Regions from separate parts of the Bradyrhizobium sp. SZCCHNS1050 genome, predicted to be linked through region 2. Evidence: riboswitches for the same ligand, from Rfam matches in the RefSeq annotation. Region 2 holds a riboswitch; the other holds the start of a gene.

Region 1 (3,408 bases), 460 kb from region 2:
TTGATCTTGTCGAGGTTCGACGGCGCCTCGATCGACACCAGCAGCGCGGCGCCGTCGAAGGCGGTATCGGGCACTGCGACCACGTCGGCCAGCGGCGATAGCGCGCGCGACACCTGCGCATTCCAGCCGGAGACGCGGATGCTCCAGGTCTCGACCTCCAGCACGAGCGCGTCGTCGGCGACCCGCGACACCGCGAACACCGGCAGCGCCGCCGGATGGTCGGCACGCTCGATGAACGGCATCCGGGCGATGATCTTCGGCGCGCCCACGGGCTCGAGCGTGATCCACCACGGCGTATGCCCCGATGTCGTCGACACCAGCGCAAGATCGCCCTTCGAGCGCGCCACGGCTTCGACGGCGGCCTGGGCGCTGAAATGGGCGACATAAGGCACCACGAAGCCGAAATGGAACCTGGCGGAATCGCGCATCGCGGATTCGCCGACCGACACGTCGGCGTGAACCGAGAACGGCGCCTGCACGTAAGTGAACGTCGAGACGATCACGCGCCAGATGCCCTCGACGGTGTCGAGCGGCAGGATGCCGCGATGGCGCTGCACCAGGCGCCGCATCATGTCGGCCTCTCGCGCCGGCCGGAATGCCGAGCCGACCTCCTGGGTCTTCTTGACCTTGATCAGCCGGTCGATGATGTCGGCCCTGTTCATCAGGAGCTGATGGACCTGCTCGTCGATCGCGTCGATCTCCTTGCGCAAATCGGCAAGCGAAGGCGGGGCAGGCGGCGGGTTGGACATGGGCTGGTCACTCTTCGCAGGCCACCGGTTAACGTGCGGCCGACTGGAACGGATGTCGTTCTCTCCGATGCGGGAGACGCGCGCAACAGCAAGTTTACCTTGTGCCGCCTAGGCTTGGCTGGTTTGCAGCCGTGGGGCGCCCGATCGGCGGTCAACCCCAGCTTGCCTTGACGCGGAGCGCCCGCGGGACTAGTTTCTGCCTGTTCCGTGGTCATTTGAGCCGGCCGGCTTGCAGCCACGTTAAAAAACTCGCTAAACAGGCCGGGGACGTTATCGATCCCGGCCGAACCCCAGTTCAGGCCGGGTTTTTCATGGCCTGATGTGTCACGTGGTTCGGGAGCCCTTGCCGGATGGCCGGGGTGAGAGACATGACAGGCCTGACGCCGAAACCCACCTCCGCGCTGCGCACGATTGCGCCCGAAGAGCGCTCGCACGAGGTCGATCATCCGAGCTCGCTGGTCGCGCAGTTCGGCGCCGACAAGCCGCTCAGGCTCGATTGCGGCGTCGACCTGTCGCCGTTCCAGATCGCCTACCAGACCTATGGCGAACTCAACGCCGACAGGTCCAACGCGGTCCTGGTCTGCCACGCCCTGACCGGCGACCAGCACGTCGCCAACCGCCATCCCGTCACCGGCAAGCCCGGCTGGTGGGAGACGCTGGTCGGCCCTGGCCGCCCGCTCGACCCGAGCCGTTATTTCATCATCTGCTCGAACGTGATCGGCGGCTGCATGGGCTCGACCGGCCCGGCCTCGCTGAATCCCGCCACCGGCAAGGTGTGGGGGCTCGATTTCCCGATCATCACCATCCCCGACATGGTGCGCGCTCAGGCCATGCTGATCGATCATCTCGGCATCGACACGTTGTTCGCCGTGGTCGGCGGCTCGATGGGCGGCATGCAGGCGCTGCAATGGACGGTGGCCTATCCCACCCGCGTGTTCGCGAATCTCGCGATCGCCTGCGCGACGCGGCATTCGGCGCAGAACATCGCCTTCCACGAGCTCGGCCGCCAGGCCGTGATGGCCGATCCCGACTGGGACCACGGCCGCTACGGCGACAAGGGCACTCATCCGCATCGCGGCCTCGCGGTGGCACGGATGGCCGCGCATATCACTTATCTGTCGGATGCCGCCCTGCATCGCAAGTTCGGCCGCCGCATGCAGGACCGCGAACTGCCGACGTTCTCGTTCGACGCCGATTTCCAGGTCGAGAGCTATCTGCGCTATCAGGGCTCGTCCTTCGTCGAGCGCTTCGACGCCAACTCCTATCTCTATCTGACGCGGGCGATGGACTATTTCGACATCGCCGCCGATCATGACGGCGTGCTGGCGGCGGCGTTCCGCGGCATCAAGACCCGCTTCTGCGTGGTGTCCTTCACCAGCGACTGGCTGTTTCCGACCGCGGAATCGCGGGCGCTGGTGCATGCGCTCAATGCCTCCAGCGCGCGGGTGTCGTTCGCGGAGATCGAGACCGACAAGGGGCACGACGCGTTCCTGCTCGACGTCCCCGAGTTCTTCGAGATCGCCAGCGCCTTTCTCGATTCCGCCGGCAAGGCGCGCGGCCTCAACGCCGCGAACGGAGGCTGAGCCATGAGCATGCAGGGCGTGTTGCCGCTGAACGGCTTTTCCGGCGGCGAGGTGCTGGCCTATCGGCCGGATCATCTGCTGGTCGCCGGCATGGTCGAGCGCGACTCCAAGGTGCTCGACATCGGCTGCGGCGACGGCGATCTCTTGCAGCTGCTGGAGAGCCGCGGCATCGACGGCCGCGGCATCGAGCTGTCGCGCGAAGGCGTCAATCATTGCGTCGCCAAGGGGCTCGCGGTGGTGCAGGGCGACGCCGACACCGATCTCGTCGACTATCCCGACGATGCGTTCGACTATGTGATCCTGTCGCAGACCTTGCAGGCGACGCGGCAGCCCAAGGTCGTGCTGGAGAATCTGCTGCGCATCGGCCGTCGCGCCATCGTCACCTTTCCGAATTTCGGCTTCTGGCGGCTGCGCCTGCAACTGCTCGTCGGCGGCCACATGCCGCGAACCGACAATCTGCCCTTCACCTGGTACGACACGCCGAACATCCATTTCTGCACCATCAAGGACTTCGTCCAGCTCTGCGATGAGATCGGCGTCAAGATGGAGCGCGCCGTCGCCCTTGACGCCTACGCCCGCCCCTTGCGTGTCGCCATGCCCTGGTGGTTCTGGAACATGTTCGGCGAGCAGGGCGTGTTCCTGCTGAGCAGGGCGGAGAAGGGGCGGTAGAGCGCGCTCGCTGCTGCAGCGGGGCGCGGTCTAAGTTGATGGCTCGCTCTCTCCACGTCATGGCCGGGCTCGTCCCGGCCATCCACGTCGTTCGGCATTTGGAGAGCCACGTGGATGCCCGGGACAAGCCCGGGCATGACGAGTAACACAATTGCGACCGAATGTAGGGCGAGGGATGGACGATGTCTCTCTCCGCCACCATGGCCGGGCTTGTCCAGGCCATCCATGTCCTGCAGTATGGCACTATGGCGGGCGGCTACGTGTATTTCATGACCAATCGTCCGAATGGCACGCTCTACGTCGGTGTGACCAGTGATCTCGTACGTCGAGTGCATCAGCACCGGTCTGGCCTCGTCGACGGGTTTACTAAGCGATATGGCTTGAAGCGGCTGGTCTACTTCGAGGTC
Region 2 (3,408 bases):
CTGTGCGGCTGGCGCATTGGGGGTGCGCGGCAGACGCAGCCGCGCTCAGAGACGGAAATGCTTGGAGAGCTTCAGGCCCTGGGCCTGGTAGTTGGAGCCGATGCGGCTGCCATACATCGCATTCGGTCGCGCCAGCATCTTCTCGTAGACGAGACGGCCGACGATCTGGCCGTGCTCGAGGATGAACGGCACCTCGCGCGAGCGCACCTCGAGCACCGCGCGCGAGCCCTGCCCGCCGGCGCCGGCATAGCCGAAGCCGGGATCGAAGAAGCCGGCATAGTGGACGCGGAATTCGCCGACCAGCGGATCGAACGGCACCATCTCCGCGGCGTAGTCCGGCGGCACCTGCACGGCCTCCTTGGAGGCCAGGATGTAGAACTCGCCGGGATCGAGAATGAGGCTGCCGTCGGGACGTGCCTTGATCGGCTCCCAGAACTCCTCGACCGGATAGCCGGCGCGGCGGTCGACGTCGACGACGCCGGTGTGGCGCTTGGCGCGATAGCCGACATTGCCGTTCGCATTGCTGCCGGACAGGTCGACGGAAAGCGCGACGCCGCCGGTGAGATCGGCATCGTCGCGATCCACCAGTCGCTCGGCCTGGTGCAGCGCGATCAGTTCGTCCTCCGACAGGACCGCGTCGCGATAGCGGAAGCGAACCTGGGACAGGCGCGAGCCCTCGCGCAGCAGGACCGGGAACGTCTTCGGGCTGATCTCGGCATAGAGCGGGCCGTGATAGCCCGCGCCGATCATGTCGAAGCGTCGCGTGCCGTCGGCGATCACGCGGGTGAACACGTCGAGCCGCCCGGTCGAGCTTTTCGGATTGGCGGCCGCGACGATGTCCTTCGGCAGCGCCAAGCTCTCCAACAGCGGCACGATGTAGACGCAGTTGGTCTCCAGCACCGCGCCGTCGGCAAGTGCGAATTCGTGCAGCTTGAGCTCGTCGATGCGCTCGGCGACCGTCGCGCCCGGCCCGGGCAGGAAGCTCGCACGCACGCGATAGGCGATGTCGCCGAGCCGCAGATCGAGGCTCGCCGGCTGGATCTGGCTCTCGACGAAATCATATTCGGGGATGATCAGGCCAGCCTCCGTCATCGCCACGATCATGCGATCGGGGAGGATGCCGTGGGCGTCGGGGCTGAGCGAAAACGGCAAGACCTGATCCTTTGCAGGCGCCGGAACGGCGGCTTATGGAGCCAATATAGGGTCTTTTGACCGGTTATCCGATGGCTGGCTTGACGGAAAGGCCGGTTGCGACTATGAGCACGACTTATCCCGTGGTGATTTGAGCCGGCCGGCTTGCAGCCACGTTAAATAAGTCGCTAAACAGGCCGGGGACGAATGTGATCCCGGCCTTGAGGTTTTGTCCCAGGCCGGTTTTTTTGTGCCCATCGCCCGAGGCGGTGGCCACGATGGAGGTCACATGTCGAAGTCCCCCGCGAAGGCGCCGGCGTCGTTCGCCCACTATCGTCCCGAAACGAGGCTGGTGCATTCTGGCACCTTGCGCTCCGAATTCGGCGAGACCGCCGAGGCGCTCTATCTCACCCAAGGGTTCGTCTACGCCACCGCCGAGGAATGCGAGGCGCGCTTCAAGGGCGAGGATCCCGGCTTCATCTATTCGCGCTTCTCCAATCCCACCACGGCGATGTTCGAGCGCCGCATGATCGAGCTCGAGGGCGCCGAGGCCTGCCGCTCGGCCGCAACCGGAATGGCCGCGGTCACCACGGCAATCCTGGCTCCCCTCCGTGCCGGCGACCACGTCGTCGCGGCCAAGGCGCTGTTCGGCTCGTGCCGCTACGTGGTCGAGGATCTCTTGCCGCGCTACGGCATCGAGTCGACCCTGGTCGATGGGCTCGACCTCGCCCAGTGGCAGAAGGCGGTCAGACCCAACACCAAGTCGTTCTTCCTGGAGAGCCCGACCAATCCGACGCTCGACGTGATGGACATCCCCGCCATCGCCGAGATCGCGCACGCCCATGGCGCGCGGCTGATCGTCGACAACGTGTTCGCCACCCCGATCTGGCAGAGCCCGCTCGCGCTCGGCGCTGACGTCGTGGTGTATTCCGCGACCAAGCACATCGACGGCCAAGGTCGCTGTCTCGGCGGTGTGATCCTGTCGTCGGAGGCGTTCATCGCCGAGCACATCCACAATTTCATGCGCCAGACCGGCCCGTCGATCTCGCCGTTCAACGCCTGGGTCCTGCTCAAGGGCCTGGAGACCCTGGCGGTGCGCGTGCGCGCGCAGACCGAGACGGCGGCGAAGGTGGCCGACTTCCTCGCCGCGCATCGGAAGATCTCGCGGCTGATCTATCCGGGCCGCGAGGACCATCCGCAGGCGGCAACCGTCCGCAAGCAGATGCGCGCCGGCTCGACCCTGGTCGGCTTCGAGGTCAAGGGCGGCAAGGCGGCGGCGTTCCGCACGCTCAACGGGCTCAAGCTCGCGCGCATCTCCAACAATCTCGGCGACGCCAAGACGCTGGTCACGCACCCGGCGACGACGACGCATCAGCGGCTGACGCCGGAGGCGCGCGCCGAGCTCGGCATCAGCGAGGGCTTCATCCGCTTCTCCGCCGGACTCGAGCATGCCGACGATCTGATCGAGGATCTCGACGCCGCCCTCAACGCGGCGTAGCGAATGGCGAATAGAGAGTAGCGAGTAGTAGGATCTCTTTCTCTATTCGCTACTCGCTGTTCCCCACTCGCCCTCGATCACATCGGCCGATAGGTCGGCACCTCGGCCGGTGCGTTGATGCCGAGCTTGACCTGGCCGACCGAGCGGATGATGTCGTCGCCGAGCAACTGGGCGAAGCAGGCATAGCCCCAATCGCTCATGTGCAGGCCGTCCGAGATCACGAACTCGTTGATCGGGATCGCCTGGCGCTCGTGCCAGTCGCGCATCACCTCGAAGCGCGGGAAGATGCCGGCGTGATGCAGCTCGGCAATACGCCCGAGCAGCTTGTTCATGCGGCTGGCGTTCTCCGAGCGCTCGTTGACGCGCGGCGAATATTGCAGGTCGACCAGCACGACATCGGAGGCCGCCGCCTGGATCTTGGCAACGCCATCCTCGACCAGCCTGGCGGTCTCGGCCGGATCGAGATCGCGCAGCACGGCATTGGTGCCGACCTGCCAGATCACGAGATCCGGACGCCGGTCGATCACCGACGTCTCCAGTCGCTTCATCATCTCCGGCGCATCCTCGCCGCCGACGCCGGCATTGATGACGCTGATGTCGACCATCGGATATTGCCGGCGCAACTGCGCGGCGAGCCGGTTCGGATAGGTGTAGTCCGGCGCGCTCGCGCCAAAGCCCTGCGTCGACGATGAGCCGAAGGCGACGATCACGACCGGCAGGCCGGAGGCGAGCTTGTTGGCGACGTGCGGCAGCGAAATGAAGTTCTTCTTGGCGACACC

The links. A riboswitch is a leader RNA that binds a small molecule or an ion and turns the genes downstream of it on or off. The one in region 2 is predicted to bind S-adenosylmethionine.
Region 1: linked by a shared signal. The riboswitch ahead of QX094_RS07785 (homoserine O-acetyltransferase) and the one ahead of QX094_RS09850 (O-succinylhomoserine sulfhydrylase) in region 2 are both predicted to bind S-adenosylmethionine.

What each region holds. Positions count from the first base shown of each region.
Region 1 is NZ_JAUETR010000001.1:1,694,609-1,698,016, reverse strand. It holds gene QX094_RS07790 (chorismate mutase) at 1-749, opposite strand, end outside; SAM riboswitch at 947-1,026, shown strand; gene QX094_RS07785 (homoserine O-acetyltransferase) at 1,118-2,332, shown strand; gene metW (methionine biosynthesis protein MetW) at 2,336-3,001, shown strand; gene QX094_RS07775 (GIY-YIG nuclease family protein) at 3,202-3,408, shown strand, end outside.
Region 2 is NZ_JAUETR010000001.1:2,158,283-2,161,690, forward strand. It holds gene QX094_RS09845 (2'-deoxycytidine 5'-triphosphate deaminase) at 46-1,152, opposite strand; SAM riboswitch at 1,265-1,344, shown strand; gene QX094_RS09850 (O-succinylhomoserine sulfhydrylase) at 1,421-2,629, shown strand; gene QX094_RS09855 (GDSL-type esterase/lipase family protein) at 2,707-3,408, opposite strand, start outside.